Regions from separate parts of the Mycolicibacterium fluoranthenivorans genome, predicted to be linked through region 1. Evidence: riboswitches for the same ligand, from Rfam matches in the RefSeq annotation. Region 1 holds a riboswitch; the other holds the start of a gene.
What was found. A riboswitch is a leader RNA that binds a small molecule or an ion and turns the genes downstream of it on or off. The one in region 1 is predicted to bind glycine.
Positions count from the first base shown of each region.

Region 2: it holds a riboswitch for glycine, as region 1 does, so the genes downstream of both, FHU31_RS27755 (L-serine ammonia-lyase) here and gcvP (aminomethyl-transferring glycine dehydrogenase) in region 1, are expected to answer to the same signal.

Region 1 is NZ_JAANOW010000001.1:3,511,665-3,518,794, reverse strand. Features, by position in the region: gene ftsR (transcriptional regulator FtsR) at 1-396, shown strand, start outside; gene FHU31_RS17095 (bifunctional nuclease family protein) at 443-937, shown strand; gene FHU31_RS17090 (YeeE/YedE thiosulfate transporter family protein) at 924-2,210, opposite strand; gene FHU31_RS17085 (MerR family transcriptional regulator) at 2,545-3,177, shown strand; glycine riboswitch at 3,191-3,289, shown strand; glycine riboswitch at 3,290-3,387, shown strand; gene gcvP (aminomethyl-transferring glycine dehydrogenase) at 3,440-6,262, shown strand; gene FHU31_RS17075 (alpha/beta fold hydrolase) at 6,303-7,130, shown strand, end outside.
Region 2 is NZ_JAANOW010000004.1:254,470-261,599, reverse strand. Features, by position in the region: gene FHU31_RS27760 (GlxA family transcriptional regulator) at 1-653, shown strand, start outside; gene FHU31_RS27755 (L-serine ammonia-lyase) at 664-2,049, opposite strand; glycine riboswitch at 2,251-2,341, opposite strand; gene FHU31_RS27750 (gamma carbonic anhydrase family protein) at 2,453-2,974, shown strand; gene FHU31_RS27745 (SDR family NAD(P)-dependent oxidoreductase) at 3,233-4,366, shown strand; gene FHU31_RS27740 (CPBP family intramembrane glutamic endopeptidase) at 4,363-5,037, shown strand; gene tet(V) (tetracycline efflux MFS transporter Tet(V)) at 5,052-6,314, opposite strand; gene FHU31_RS27730 (enoyl-CoA hydratase) at 6,372-7,130, opposite strand, start outside.

The DNA.
Region 1 (7,130 bases):
GTGGCCGCCGCGGTTGCCCCGGCACAGGTCCGGCTCAGCCGTGAGGATCTGCTGGCCCGCTCCGGAGTGGACGGCGCACTGCTGGCGGCGCTGGTGACGGCCGGCATCATCCGGCCCGGCCCGGCGGGGTTCTTCGACGAGCACTCCGTGCTGATCGCCCAGTGCGCGCGGGCGTTGGCCGACTACGGGGTGGAGCCCCGGCATCTGAGGGCCTTCCGGTCGGCCGCCGACCGGCAGTCCGATCTGATCGCGCAGATCGCGGGTCCGGTGGCGGCCGCGGGTAACGCGGGCGCCCGGGACCGGGCCGATGACCTGGCCCGCGAGGTGGCCGCACTCGCGATCACGTTGCACACGTCGCTGATCAAGTCGGCTGTACGCGACGTTCTCGACCGCTGAGGACTAGACTTTTCGGTGGCGACATCGTCATGGAGGGCAGACGCAGATGGGTGAGGTTCGGGTAGTCGGTATTCGCGTTGAGCAACCTCAGAATCAGCCTGTGCTGCTGCTGCGTGAGTCCAACGGCGACCGTTACCTGCCGATCTGGATCGGGCAGTCCGAGGCGGCCGCCATCGCCCTCGAACAGCAGGGTGTGGAGCCGACGCGGCCGCTCACCCATGATTTGATCCGGGATCTGATTGCTGCGCTTGGGCATTCGCTCAAAGAGGTGCGCATCGTCGATCTGCAGGAGGGCACCTTCTACGCCGACCTGATCTTCGATCGGGATATCAAGGTGTCGGCGCGTCCGTCGGACTCGGTGGCCATCGCGCTGCGGGTGGGCGTCCCGATCTACGTCGAGGAAGCCGTGCTGGCCGAGGCCGGACTGCTGATCCCGGACGAGAGTGACGAAGAGCCCACCGGCGCGGTGCGCGAGGACGAGGTCGAGAAGTTCAAGGAGTTCCTCGACAGCGTGTCGCCCGACGACTTCAAGGCCACCTAGGAGTCACCTGAGACCCGGTCGTGCTGCCCACGGCGTGGTCGTCTGTCTCCGGGGTGATGGACCAGTCTGCATTCCGGTAGACAAGTCGGGCGGTGATGACCATCGCCGCGAGCATCGAGGCGGTGAACAGCCAGGCGCTCACCGACAGTTGGATACCGCCGCTGAGGGTGTGTCCGCTCGTGCATCCCCCGGCCATCCTGGCGCCGAACAGCGTCAGGAACGAGCCGATGAACACCGCGACCGCTCGCTTGGTACGCCCCGGCCCGAAACGGTGTCGCCAGGACGGCGGAACGACCGGACGGAACGCGGTGAACCGGCCGCTGAGGAACCTGGCCGTGAGGAAGGCTCCGATCAGAACTCCGAGGTCGCTGAGCGGTTCCCAGCCGATACTGCGGATCACCTGGTGTGAGTACGCGAAGTGGGGCATGAACAGCTCGCCGACCACCCACGAGTAGGTGGTGGACTGGCCGAACGGCTGGCGCAGAAATATCGACAACACCACAAGTGCGGCCACGCCCGTGGCGACCACGGCGATCGTGCGGGTGAAGAACGCGGGGTGTGCGACCTGAGCGCGGTAGATCCGCTCGAACCACGGCCTACGACGGCCCGGCCGTTCTTTCGTGCCCTCGTAGAGATAGGCGATGGTGTCGCGCATCATGCGGCGTTCGAATTCGGAGGGCGTCGCCCCGCCGAGCTCACGAAGGCAACACCGCTCGCCCCCGCGAAACCGCGGCAAATACTTCAGCAGGATGAAGGCCAGCGCCGCGTAGCCGATCGCGATCGCCAGCATTCGCCCCGGAGTCTGCGCGTTCAGGTATCCGCCCGCGACCAGGCCGCCGTAGTTCGCGGTCGTCGTCAGCCACTGGCCGACCGGTGTTCCGAACAGCCCCGTCCACGCCGCCGCTCCGAGCAAGCCGCCGGGGATCGCGGCCAGCGCGTCTCGACGGCCTTCACCCAAGGCGATCAGCGCGGTGCCCGGGAAGTATCCGCTGATCGCCGCTCCGGTGCCGAACAGCACGCCACCTGCGATGACACCGAAGACGTAGAGCGGCTTCGGCGCGAAGTGCATGGGCACTCCCAATGCGTGCAGGCCGTAGAGCACTACCGCGCCCACCGCCGTGACGAACAAGAAGCAGCCCAGTAACAACCGGTCGACCAAGCGGGCAGCGCGAATGACGGTCTCAGGGTTACCGATTCCCCAGAGCCCGGCGACCATGCCGAAGGCGGCTCCGATCGGTAGAGCAACCCCGAGAGGCGCAGTGACCCCGCTCATGGCCGGACGCCGAACGCCGCCGACGGTGCGTGGTGCAGGAAAACGGCCATATCTCCGTGATACCCCGCCGGGTATCACGGTGTCACTGTGACGTAGCCCCGGGCCGTCGCCCGCTAAGTCGGTGAGGCACATGCGAGTCGCCCAGATCACGGATACGTCTCGTGACGTCGACACGCGGGGCGTGTGTGGGCCGACTGTGAAACGGGCAGCCATACTTTGACACGACGAGCAGTGACAGGAGCGTGTTGAGCGTATGCTCGACACATTCGAAACTGGGCAAACGTGACGCTGTGCAGGTCATGGGGCCGGAATCGATCGGCGGAGAGGATGGATTGTGGGCGACACGCCACGCACGCCACATCAGGGGGAGTTGGATCTGTCCACCAGTGGCGACCCCGTGCCGGCGGTGAGCGGCAGCGTCAGCGAGCCCGTGCAGGGTGGCTTGTTCCCGGACGATTCGGTACCGGATGAGCTGGTCGGCTACCGCGGTCCGAGCGCCTGCCAGATCGCGGGTATCACCTACCGCCAGCTCGACTACTGGGCCCGCACCTCGCTGGTGGTGCCCTCCATCCGCGGTGCGGCCGGTTCCGGCAGCCAGCGGCTGTACTCCTTCAAGGACATCTTGGTCCTGAAGATCGTCAAGCGCCTGCTCGACACCGGCATCTCCCTGCACAACATCCGCGTCGCGGTCGATCATCTGCGTCAGCGCGGTGTGCAGGACCTGGCCAACATCACGCTGTTCTCCGACGGCACCACCGTCTACGAGTGCACCTCCGCCGAAGAGGTCGTCGACCTCCTCCAAGGCGGTCAGGGTGTGTTCGGTATCGCGGTCTCGGGTGCCATGCGGGAACTGACCGGCGCCATCGCCGACTTCCCGGGCGAACGCGCCGACGGCGGCGAGTCGATCGCCGCCCCCGAGGACGAACTCGCTTCCCGGCGAAAGAGCCGCGACCGCAAGATCGGCTAAGCTGTCGGGGCATCGCCCTTGTGCGGGAGAGTTCCGTGACGGCCAGTCACGGACGCCGAAGGAGCAATACCTCTCCGTCAACCTCTCAGGCACCCCGGACCGCGCATGGCCCCGATGCCTCTGGAAAGTGGTGCGTCCTGCGCATCCGCCCATGGGGAAAGGCAGCGAGCCGCCGCCGAATCTCTCAGGCGCCCCGACAGAGGGAGAGGACGCGGTTTTACGCGCCCGCCCGCGCCCTCGACCCAGGGGAGATCTCGTGTCTATCGACCACTTCGGCTTCGCCGATCGCCATATCGGACCCGACGCCGCCGCCATCGCCACGATGCTGCAGGTCATCGGTGTCGACTCCCTGGACGAACTCGCCGCCTTGGCGCTGCCGGCGGGCATTCTCGACGCGGTGACCGCAGACGGGCTGGCGCCGGGGCTGGATCAGCTACCCGCACCCGCCAGCGAGGAGGAGTCGCTGGCCGAACTGCGCGCGCTGGCCGACTCCAATACCGTGGCCGTGTCGATGATCGGGCAGGGCTACTTCGACACCTTCACCCCACCGGTGTTGCGCCGCAACATTCTTGAGAACCCCGCCTGGTACACCGCGTACACGCCGTATCAGCCGGAGATCAGTCAGGGCCGCCTCGAAGCACTGCTCAACTTCCAGACCATGGTCAGCGATCTGACCGGGCTGGACGTGGCGAACGCGTCGATGCTCGACGAGGGCACCGCCGCCGCCGAGGCCATGACGCTGATGCACCGCGCGGTGAAAGGCTCGGCCACCCGACTTCTGGTCGATGCCGACGTCTACCCGCAGACCGCGGCGGTGCTGGCCACCCGCGCCCGGCCGCTCGGCATCGAGATCGTCACCGCCGACCTGCAGCACGGTCTGCCCGACGGCGATTTCTTCGGTGTCATCGTGCAGCAGCCGGGGGCCAGCGGCGTGCTCCGGGACTGGACCGCACTGGTGACCGAGGCCCACGACCGTGGCGCCCTGGTCGCGGTCGGAGCCGATCTGCTGGCGCTCACCCTGATCGCCCCGCCCGGCGAGATCGGCGCTGACGTCGCCTTCGGCACCACCCAGCGATTCGGGGTGCCGATGGGCTTCGGCGGCCCGCACGCCGGTTATCTCGCGGTGCACACCAAGCACGCCCGCCAGCTGCCCGGGCGCCTCGTCGGGGTCTCGCAGGACGCGGACGGGAACGCGGCATATCGGCTGTCCCTGCAGACCCGCGAGCAGCACATCCGCCGGGACAAGGCCACCAGCAACATCTGTACCGCTCAGGTGTTGCTGGCGGTGATGGCCGCCATGTATGCCAGCTACCACGGCGCCGACGGGCTCACCGCCATCGCGCGCCGCGTGCACAGCCGGGCCGCCGCGATCGCCGCCGGCCTGGGCGAGGCGCTGGTGCACCCGGACTTCTTCGACACCGTGCTGGCCCGGGTGCCGGGCCGCGCCGACGAGATCGTGGCCGCGGCCAAGGGCAGAGGGATCAATCTGTGGCGGGTGGACGCCGACCACGTGTCGGTCGCCTGCGACGAGGTCACCACCGAGGCGCACGTCGCCGCGGTGCTGGAATCATTCGGCGTGCCGGCCGCCGAGCCCGGCGCAGCCGATATCGCCACCCGCACGACGGAATTCCTGACCCACCCGGCCTTCACGACATACCGCACCGAGACGGCGATGATGCGCTACCTGCGCAGCCTCGCCGACAAGGACCTGGCCCTGGATCGCACCATGATCCCGCTCGGCTCGTGCACCATGAAGCTCAACGCGACCGCGGAGATGGAACCCATCACCTGGCCGGAATTCGCACGCCAGCATCCCTTTTCGCCGGCGTCGGACACCCCCGGTCTGCGTCGGCTGATCGCCGATCTGCAGGACTGGCTCACGGCGGTCACCGGCTACGACGAGATCTCGTTGCAGCCCAATGCCGGGTCGCAGGGGGAGTACGCCGGCCTGTTGGCCATCCAGGCCTATCACGCCGAGCGGGGCCAGGGCCAGCGCGACGTGTGCCTCATCCCGTCCAGTGCGCACGGTACGAACGCGGCCTCGGCGGCGCTCGCGGGTATGCGGGTGGTGGTGGTGGCCTGCCGCGGCAACGGTGACGTGGACCTCGACGATCTGCGCGCCAAGATCGCCCAACACGCGGAAAACCTTGCCGCCCTGATGATCACGTACCCCTCGACGCACGGCGTGTACGAGCACGATGTGGCCGAGATCTGCGCGGCCACCCATGACGCCGGCGGCCAGGTGTACATCGACGGCGCGAACCTCAACGCCCTGGTCGGGTTGGCCCGGCCGGGCAGGTTCGGCGGCGATGTCAGTCATCTCAACCTGCACAAGACGTTCTGCATCCCGCACGGCGGCGGGGGCCCCGGAGTGGGGCCGGTGGCGGTGCGCGCGCACCTGGCGCCGTACCTGCCCGGGCACCCCTTGGCTGCCGAGCTCGGTGACGAGCTGACGGTGTCGGCGGCACCGTACGGGTCGGCCTCGATCCTGCCGATCACCTGGGCCTACATCCGAATGATGGGTGGTGTGGGCCTGCGCAAGGCCTCGCTGACCGCGATCGCCTCGGCCAACTACATCGCCCGCCGGCTCGACGAGTACTACCCGGTGCTCTACACCGGGGAGAACGGCATGGTGGCCCACGAGTGCATCCTGGATCTCACCACGATCACCAAGACCACCGGCGTCACCGTCGACGATGTGGCGAAGCGGTTGGCGGACTTCGGTTTCCACGCGCCGACCATGAGCTTCCCGGTCGCCGGGACGCTGATGGTGGAGCCCACCGAGAGCGAGAACCTGGCCGAGGTGGACGCCTTCTGCGACGCCATGATCGCCATCCGCGCCGAGATCGACAAGGTCGGTTCGGGGGTGTGGCCCGCGGACGACAACCCGCTGCGCGGCGCCCCGCACACCGCGGAATGCCTGCTCACCGAGCAGTGGTCGCACCCGTACACCAGGGAACAGGCGGCCTACCCGCTCGGTAAGGGCTTCCGGCCCAAGGTGTGGCCGCCGGTGCGGCGCATCGATGCCGCCTACGGTGACCGCAACCTGGTGTGTTCCTGCCCGCCCGTCGAGGCGTTCGCCTAACCTGAGGCGGCGAGCGTAGCGACGGGAGGACGGATACCGCATGTTGTCGCCGACCGTCGCCGCGTGGCGCGATGGGGGCCGGTCGCTGGACACCCCGGCCGGCCGGATCTTCGTCCGATCGGCTCCCGGTGCCGGCCCGACCGTCCTGCTGCTGCACGGTTTTCCGTCCAGCTCGTTCGACTACCGGGAGGTCGTCGGGCACCTCGGCGACCGGGCTTGGGTGACGCTGGACTTTCTCGGGTTCGGTCTGTCGGACAAGCCGCACCCGCATCGCTACTCGTTGTTCGAGCAGGCCGACCTGGTCGAGCGGGTCGTCGCGGCGACCACGACCGGTCCGGTGGTGCTGATCGCCCACGATATGGGCACCTCGGTGGCCACCGAACTGCTGGCCCGCGACCTGGAGGGGGCGCTGCCGTTCGATCTGCAGCGCGCGGTGCTCACCAACGGCAGCGTCATCCTCGACCGCGCCAGCCTGCGTCCGGCCCAGAAACTGTTGCGTGGTCCATTGGGGCCGTTGGTGTCCCGGCTGACCAACCGGTCCGGTTTCACCCGTGGTTTCGCCCGGCTGTTCAGCGCGGCCCATCCGCTGAGCCCCGATGAGGCCCGGGCGCAATGGGAACTGTTGTCCTACAAGGACGGTCACCGCATCGCACATCTGCTCTGCGCCTACCTCGACGAGCGGGTGCGATACGCCCGGCGCTGGCACGGCGCAGTGGCCGACTGGCCGAAACCGCTGAGTTTCCTCTGGGGTCTGCAGGACCCGGTGGCCACCGTCAATGTGCTCGACGGCCTGCGCGAGCTGCGGCCCGCCGCGCGGGTCACCGAACTGCCCGGTGTGGGGCATTACCCACAGGTCGAGGTGCCGGAG
Region 2 (7,130 bases), on a different contig from region 1:
CCCGCGTGGTGTCGATCTGCACCGGCGCGTTCGTGCTGGCCGCGGTGGGCCGGCTGGACGGCCGGACCGTGACGACCCACTGGAAGTACGCCGACACCCTGCGTGAGCTCTACCCGGCAGTCCGGGTGGACGAGAACGTGCTGTTCGTCGATGACGGTGACGTGCTCACCTCGGCCGGGCTGGCCGCGGGAATCGACTTGTGCCTGCACATCATTCGGTGTGATCACGGTGTGCAGGTGGCCACCGCGGTCGCCCGCCACTGCGTGGTGCCACCGTGGCGGGAAGGCGGCCAAGCGCAGTTCATCGACAGGCAGGTGCCGGCGGGGGACCACGCCGCCACGGCGGCCACCCGGGCCTGGGCGCTGGCGCACCTCACCGAAGAACTCACCGTGCACACCCTGGCCGAGCATGCCCATATGAGCCTGCGGACGTTCAACCGCCGGTTCCGTGCGGAGACCGGCGAGGCGCCGGGCAGCTGGATCCGGCAGCGCCGTATCGATCGGGCCCGGGAACTGCTGGAGTCCAGGGATATTCCGGTCGACGAGGTGGCCCGGCTGTCGGGGCTGGGCACCGGCGGCAACCTGCGTCACCATCTGCGCCGCGGGATGGGGATGTCCCCGTCGAGCTACCGCAAGGTGTACCAGGGCGCCTGAATGCGGTGCCTCAGCATTCGACGACGTTGACCCCCACGTTGATGGCCAGCCCGCCGGTCGAGGTCTCCTTGTACTTGGCGTGCATATCCGCGCCGGTGGTGCGCATGGTCTCGATGACCTGATCGAGGCTGACCCGGTGGCTGCCGTCGCCGCGCAACGCCATCCGGGCGGCGTTGATCGCCTTGCCCGCCGAGATGGCATTGCGTTCGATGCAGGGGATCTGAACCAGCCCGGCGATCGGATCGCAGGTCAGTCCGAGGCTGTGTTCCATGGCGATCTCGGCCGCGTTCTCCACCTGGTGCGTGGTGCCGCCGAGGATCTCGGCCAGTCCCGCAGCGGCCATGGCTGCCGCCGACCCGACCTCGCCCTGGCACCCGACCTCGGCGCCGGAGATCGACGCGCGCTCCTTGAACAGCGATCCGATGGCAGCCGCGGTGAGCAGGAACCGTACCGCGGTGTCGTCCGGGTCAGCCGTCCCGGCGCGGGTGTAATGGGTGGCGTAGTGCAGCACGGCGGGGATGATGCCGGCAGCTCCGTTGGTCGGAGCCGTGACGATGCGGCCGCCGGAAGCGTTCTCCTCGTTGACCGCCAGCGCGATCAGATTCACCCAGTCTTCGGCGAATTCGGCTGTGCGCTCTGGATCTTCGGCGCTGAGACTGTGGTACCAGGCCTTGGCCCGCCGCCGCACCTCTAGAACTCCGGGCAGTACGCCGTCGCGGGCGATGCCGTTGCGTGCACTCTCGACCATGACATCGCGCAGGTGCAGCAGGCTCGTCCGGACCTCCCCCGCGGAGCGGCAACACTGTTCGTTGCTCATGGCGACCTCGCTGATGGTGAGTCCCTTGTGTGCACAGAGTTCGAGCAGTTCGCGACCCGAGGCGTACGGCAACGGGGTGGCGCAGTGGTGGTCCGTGCCGGCATCGGGGCAGTCCTCGGTGACGACGAACCCGCCTCCGATGGAGTAATAGGTCTGGGTGGACAGCACCTCGCCGCGGGAATTGAAGGCACTCAACGTCATTGCGTTGGGATGGCGCGGCAGGACCGTCGAGGCGCGCAGAATCATCGCGCCCTCGGTCAGGGGCACCGGCGTGTCCCCGCCGATCCGCGTGGTGCCGGTGGCGGCGATCTCGGCGAGACGGCGTTCCTTATCCTCGGTGGTGACGTCTTCGGGCCGGCAGCCTTCGAGCCCGAGCAGAATCGCCGATTGGGTGCCGTGGCCGGCGCCGGTGGCCGCCAGGGAGCCGTACAACTCCACGCTGATCCGGGTGAGGTCGCGCAACCGGTCGCCGGCGCGCAGGGTTTCGACGAACCGGGCGGCGGCACGCATCGGGCCGACGGTGTGCGAACTCGACGGGCCGATACCAACGGAGAACAATTCGAATGCGCTGACCACCATGGCAATTACCGGCTGCGGTCGGTGGGTGTAACGGACAACGGGCGACTCCATCTCGGCTGAGCCCGGAGCCAAACCGGGCCGGTGGCGCCCTCCCCACTCTGTCCTGAAACCTGAGAGTCTGCGGTTCCGCGTCGTCCCGCGGATCCTCTACACCTTCGGTAAGGCCGTTCCCATGAGGTGACGCCTTGTCTCCAGAGTTGCCTCGACGCTGCGGTACTGGTGCCTGAGAGATTCCCGGGGAGGATATTGCTCCTACGGCGCCTCGTGAACGAGGTTCTCCCACAACGTGTCGACGGCTATTCGATTGTGGTGAGCAGAGAATCTACCCACTCACGCGTCGGATGTCACGCCGAGATCGGACTCCTGCCGCGCTCGTGCGGGAACTCTGATTACGATGACGCCCATGCCTGAAGCGCTGATCATTCCTATTCGCGGGCGTGCCCCGCAGCTGCACGCCGAGTCCTGGGTGGCGCCCAACGCCACCTTGATCGGCCCGGTGACGCTGGCCGCCCGCGTGAGTGTCTGGTACAACGCCACCTTGCGCGCCGAGTTCGAGCCCATCGAGATCGGCGAGGGCAGCAACATCCAAGACGGTGTGACCGTCCACGTCGATCCGGGTTTCCCGGTGCACGTCGGCGCGGGTGTCACGGTCGGCCACAATGCGGTGCTGCACGGCTGCACCGTCGAGGACGACGTGCTCGTCGGGATGGGCGCCATCGTGCTGAACGGGGCGGTCGTGGGTGCGGGGTCGCTGGTGGCGGCCGGCGCGGTGGTGCCCCAGGGGGCGGTGATTCCGCCACGGTCGCTGGTCGCGGGCGTGCCGGGGAAGGTGCGCCGCAGCCTCGGCGATGAGGAGGTCGCCGGCAATCGGTTCAACGCCGAGTCTTATCAGGGGCTCATCGACCTGCACCGCGGGCAGGGTTGACCCGAAGGCGAACGCCGACAACGCTTCCCACTGAGGTTTCCCTCGAAGGCGGTACGTTCCCGCGACGGTGGGGTGTGAAGGGCGGCCCACACGGGCGTCCGGATCAGCGGGCACGCCCTGTCGTCCGCCTGGTGTGACGAGCAACTCCCTGGCGTGTAGCACCCTGTCGATCAGGGTATGGACCACCGCGTGCAGTGATAGGACTAGCGGTGGTCAGGAGGCTTCGGTGATGATGTCGAACGCATGCGTGGGATGCGGATGACCGCGCGCGTCCTCGTCACCGGGGCTACGGGATATATCGGATCACGACTGGTCGCCGAACTGCTCTCGGCGGGCCACGACGTGGTGGTGACCAGCCGGACGCCGGAGCGTCTGACCGCTTTCGGGTGGTATCGCGATGTCACGGCGGTATCCCTGGATGCGAACGACCCCGATTCGGTGGCAACGCTTTTCGCGCGGTGCGGACATGTGGATGCCGTCTACTACCTGGTGCACGGGATCGGTGAGACGGACTTCAGGACCACCGACAACGAGGGCGCCCGCCGGTTTGCGCTGGCCGCTGCCGAGGCGGGCGTCGGCCGCATCATCTACCTCGGCGGTTTCGTGCCCGCCGACGACGTGTTGTCCGAACATCTGGCCGGCCGAGCCGAAGTGGCTCAGGCGCTCGCGGTTGCCGGCGGTGCCGAACTGGTGTGGCTCGGTGCGGCGCTGATCATCGGTGCGGGGTCGACGTCGTTCGAGATCCTGCGCTATGTCGCCGAACGCTTCCCGGTGCTGCCGCAACCGTCCTGGCTGTCCAACCCCATCGACCCCATTTCCATCCGCGATGTGCTGCACTACCTCATGGCCGCCGTGGACAGCGAGTTGGTGCCCGCCGGGGCGTACGACATCAGTGGACCGCAGACGACCAGCTACCGGGATCTGCTGGCGGCCTACGCCCGGCTGTCCGGAATACGGCAGTGGACCGTGCCCGCGCCGGGCGTGCCGACCGTGGTGGCGTCGAAGGTGTCCGCTGTGGCGCTTCCGGTTCCCGGTGCGCTCACCGCCGATTTGACTGCGTCACTGGATCACCCGATGACCGCGGCGGGGGAGGGGTTACGTAATCTGGTGCCCGCCCCGGCCGGCGGTCTGCTGACGGTGAACACGGCGATCACCCGCTCGCTGCATACGCCCGAGCGGGTCCCGGTCACCGATCTGGCCGATCCGCACCACCTCGCCGATACCGACCCGTCCTGGGCCGGCGGCGACATGTCGCGCATCCGTCAGCTCACCCCTTCGATCGCCCGGCCCGCGCTCGCGCTGCTCGCGCTGTTACCCGGTCCGGCCACCGCCACGCTGCGTACCGGGATCGATATTCTGGCCGAGCTGATCCCGCGGGGGCATCGCCGATGATCCCGCCACCGTGGCGCGCCGCTGCGCCTGCCGTCGAGGAAGCCCGAAAAGTGGTGTTGCGCAGACGGATCACCGTCGTCGCGGTGTTGGTGATGGGGGCGGCGCTGCAGGCGTACTCGCTGAGCAGGCACCCGGGGGACAGCTCCTTCTATGTCTTCACCCTCATCATGGCCGTGGTCTGGTCGGCGGGGGCCGTCCTGTCCGGGCCATTGCACCTGGGCCGGCTGCCCGGCAGTGCGCGCCGGCCCGTCCTGCTCGGAATCGGGGTGGGAATCGGGCTGGGCGCGGTGTTCGTCATCGGCGGCCTGATCGCGCGGCTCATCCCACCGGTGCGCGAATATGTCACCGCCGTCCTGCAATTCGCCGATCAGGGTGCACTTGCGCTGGTCGTTTTCATCACCGTGGTCAACGGCTTGGCCGAGGAGCTGTTCTTCCGTGGCGCGCTGTACAGCGCGCTCGGCGGCCGCCGGCCCGTCCCGGTGTCGACGGCGATCTATTTCGGCGTGGTGATGGCGGCGGGCAACCCGATGCTCGGGTTCGCCGCGATCCTGCTCGGCACCGTCTGTGCGCTGTTGCGCCGCGCGACCGGCGGGGTGCTGGCGCCCATGCTCACCCATTTCTTCTGGGGTCTGGTGATGGTGCTGGCCCTGCCGCCGATCTTCGGTCTCTGACCGGCGCGGTCACATCAGGAATTCAGCGGATGCGCCACCTCGTCGCGCGGCATCCGGGCTGCCAGCCAGGCGATCAGACCCAGCACCGCCGGAATGGTGCCGGCCGCCAGGAAGATGGTCTGCACCGCGAACACTTTGGACAGCGGCCCGGCCACGGCCATCGACACCGGCATGAAGACCAGCGAGACGAAGAAGTCCAGGCTGGAAACCCGGCCCAGCATCGCCGGGGGAACCCTGCGCTGGAGCAGCGTCCCCCAGATGACGGTGGCCGCGGTGCTGGTCATGCCCACCACGAAGGCGGCCGCCGCCATCACCGCGAACGACGCCGTGTAGCCGATCGCGACCAGCGGCAGATTGCCCAGTCCCCAGCACATCACCATGACCGTGAGATAGCGCCGCGGCAGGCGCACCGACGAGATCGCGATCGCACCGACCGCCCCGCCGAGGCCGAACGCTGCCAGCACGAAACCGAAGATCCGCTCACCGTGTGCGAAGCGCGCATTCGTGATGAACGGCAGCAGCACTTCCAGTGGACCGATGATGAGCAGGACGAAACCGCTCGCGAACAGCAAGGTCGCGAGCAGCCACGGGGTGCGCACCATGAACCGGAAGCCGTCCCGGAGATCGGCCAGCGGATGCGTGCTCGGACGTTCGGCCGGAACTGCTTGGGCCACCGGCCTGGTCGCGATGAGCAGGATCAAGCCGGTGCCGTAGAGAATGGCGACGGCCACGGCACCCAGCGACGGGAAGGTGGCGCCGATCAGCATGCCGGCCACCGCCGGACCGACGGCCTGCTGCATGGTGGGCCGGAGCATGCCCTCGATTCCGTTGGCGGCCAGCAGTTGTTCTGGCGGGAGCAGCCGCGGCAGGTAGGCGCTGTATGCCGGGAAGAAGAATGCGGCGCCCACGCCGAGGGCGGTGGCGCCCACGGCCATGTGCCACAACCGCAGCTGGCCGGTGAGGCCGAGTACCGCCACCGCCGTGGCCACGGCGGTGTTGACCGATTCGACGGCGATGATGATGGCGCGCTGCGGCAGACGGTCCGCGGCGATGCCGCCGACCAGGACGAACGCGATCAAGCCTGCGCTCAAGCAGGTTGCCACCAGGGACAGCGCGGTGGGGTCGTTGTCCAGCGCGATGACCTGCAGCGCCATCACCACCGTCCACATGCCGGAGGCGAAGATGGACAGCGCGACGGCGCCGATCAACAGGCGGTACTCCCGGTGTCGCAACGGTGCGAGTACCCGCCAGCGCGGTCGCTCCAATTGCGTGGTCACATCACCGATGGTGACCGATCGGGGTTGGTCGAAGCCACCGAATTATTCGGCGCAGGATCACGTATCGGTGAAGGTGGCCTTGCGGTGCTCCTGGAAGGCTCTGGTGCCCTCCCGGAAATCGTCGGAGGTCAGCAGGACCAGCTGACCCTCGCGTTCGCGCTCGAGTGCGGCCTCGAGTTCGGTGAGGGTGGCATCGTTGATGGCCTGCTTGGTCTTACGTAGCGACACGGCCGGGCCGGTGGCCAAGGTGTCGATCACCTTGGCCACGGCGGCGTCCAAGTCCTCGGCGGCGTGCACCGTGGTGACCAGACCCCAGTCGTAGGCCTCGGCCGCGGTGATGCGCTCGGCCAGCAGTGCCATCCGCTGCGCGCGGATGCGCCCGACGGCCGCCGCGATCAAGGCGGAGGCGCCGCCGTCGGGCATCAGTCCGATCTTGGTGAAGGCCAGCATGAAAAAGGCCTTCTCCGAAGCCAATACGATATCGGCGGCGAGCGCCAGCGAGACGCCGACGCCGGCGGCCGGGCCCTGCACCACGGCGACGACGGGTTTGGGCAGCGCGACGATGGACCGCACCGCGCGGTTGGCGGCGTCGAGCACCTCCTCCGGTCCGTTGACGGACTTGGCCGAGACATCCTCGGCGCTGATACCGGCGCCGGAGCTGAAACCGCGGCCCGCGCCGGCCAACTTCACGACGCGGACCGCGGGGTCTGTGGCGGCCCGCTCGAGGGCTTCGGCGACACCGGTCAGCATGGCTTCGGACAGCGAGTTCAGCGTGTCGGGACGATTGAGGGTCACCGACAGCACCCCGTCGTCGAG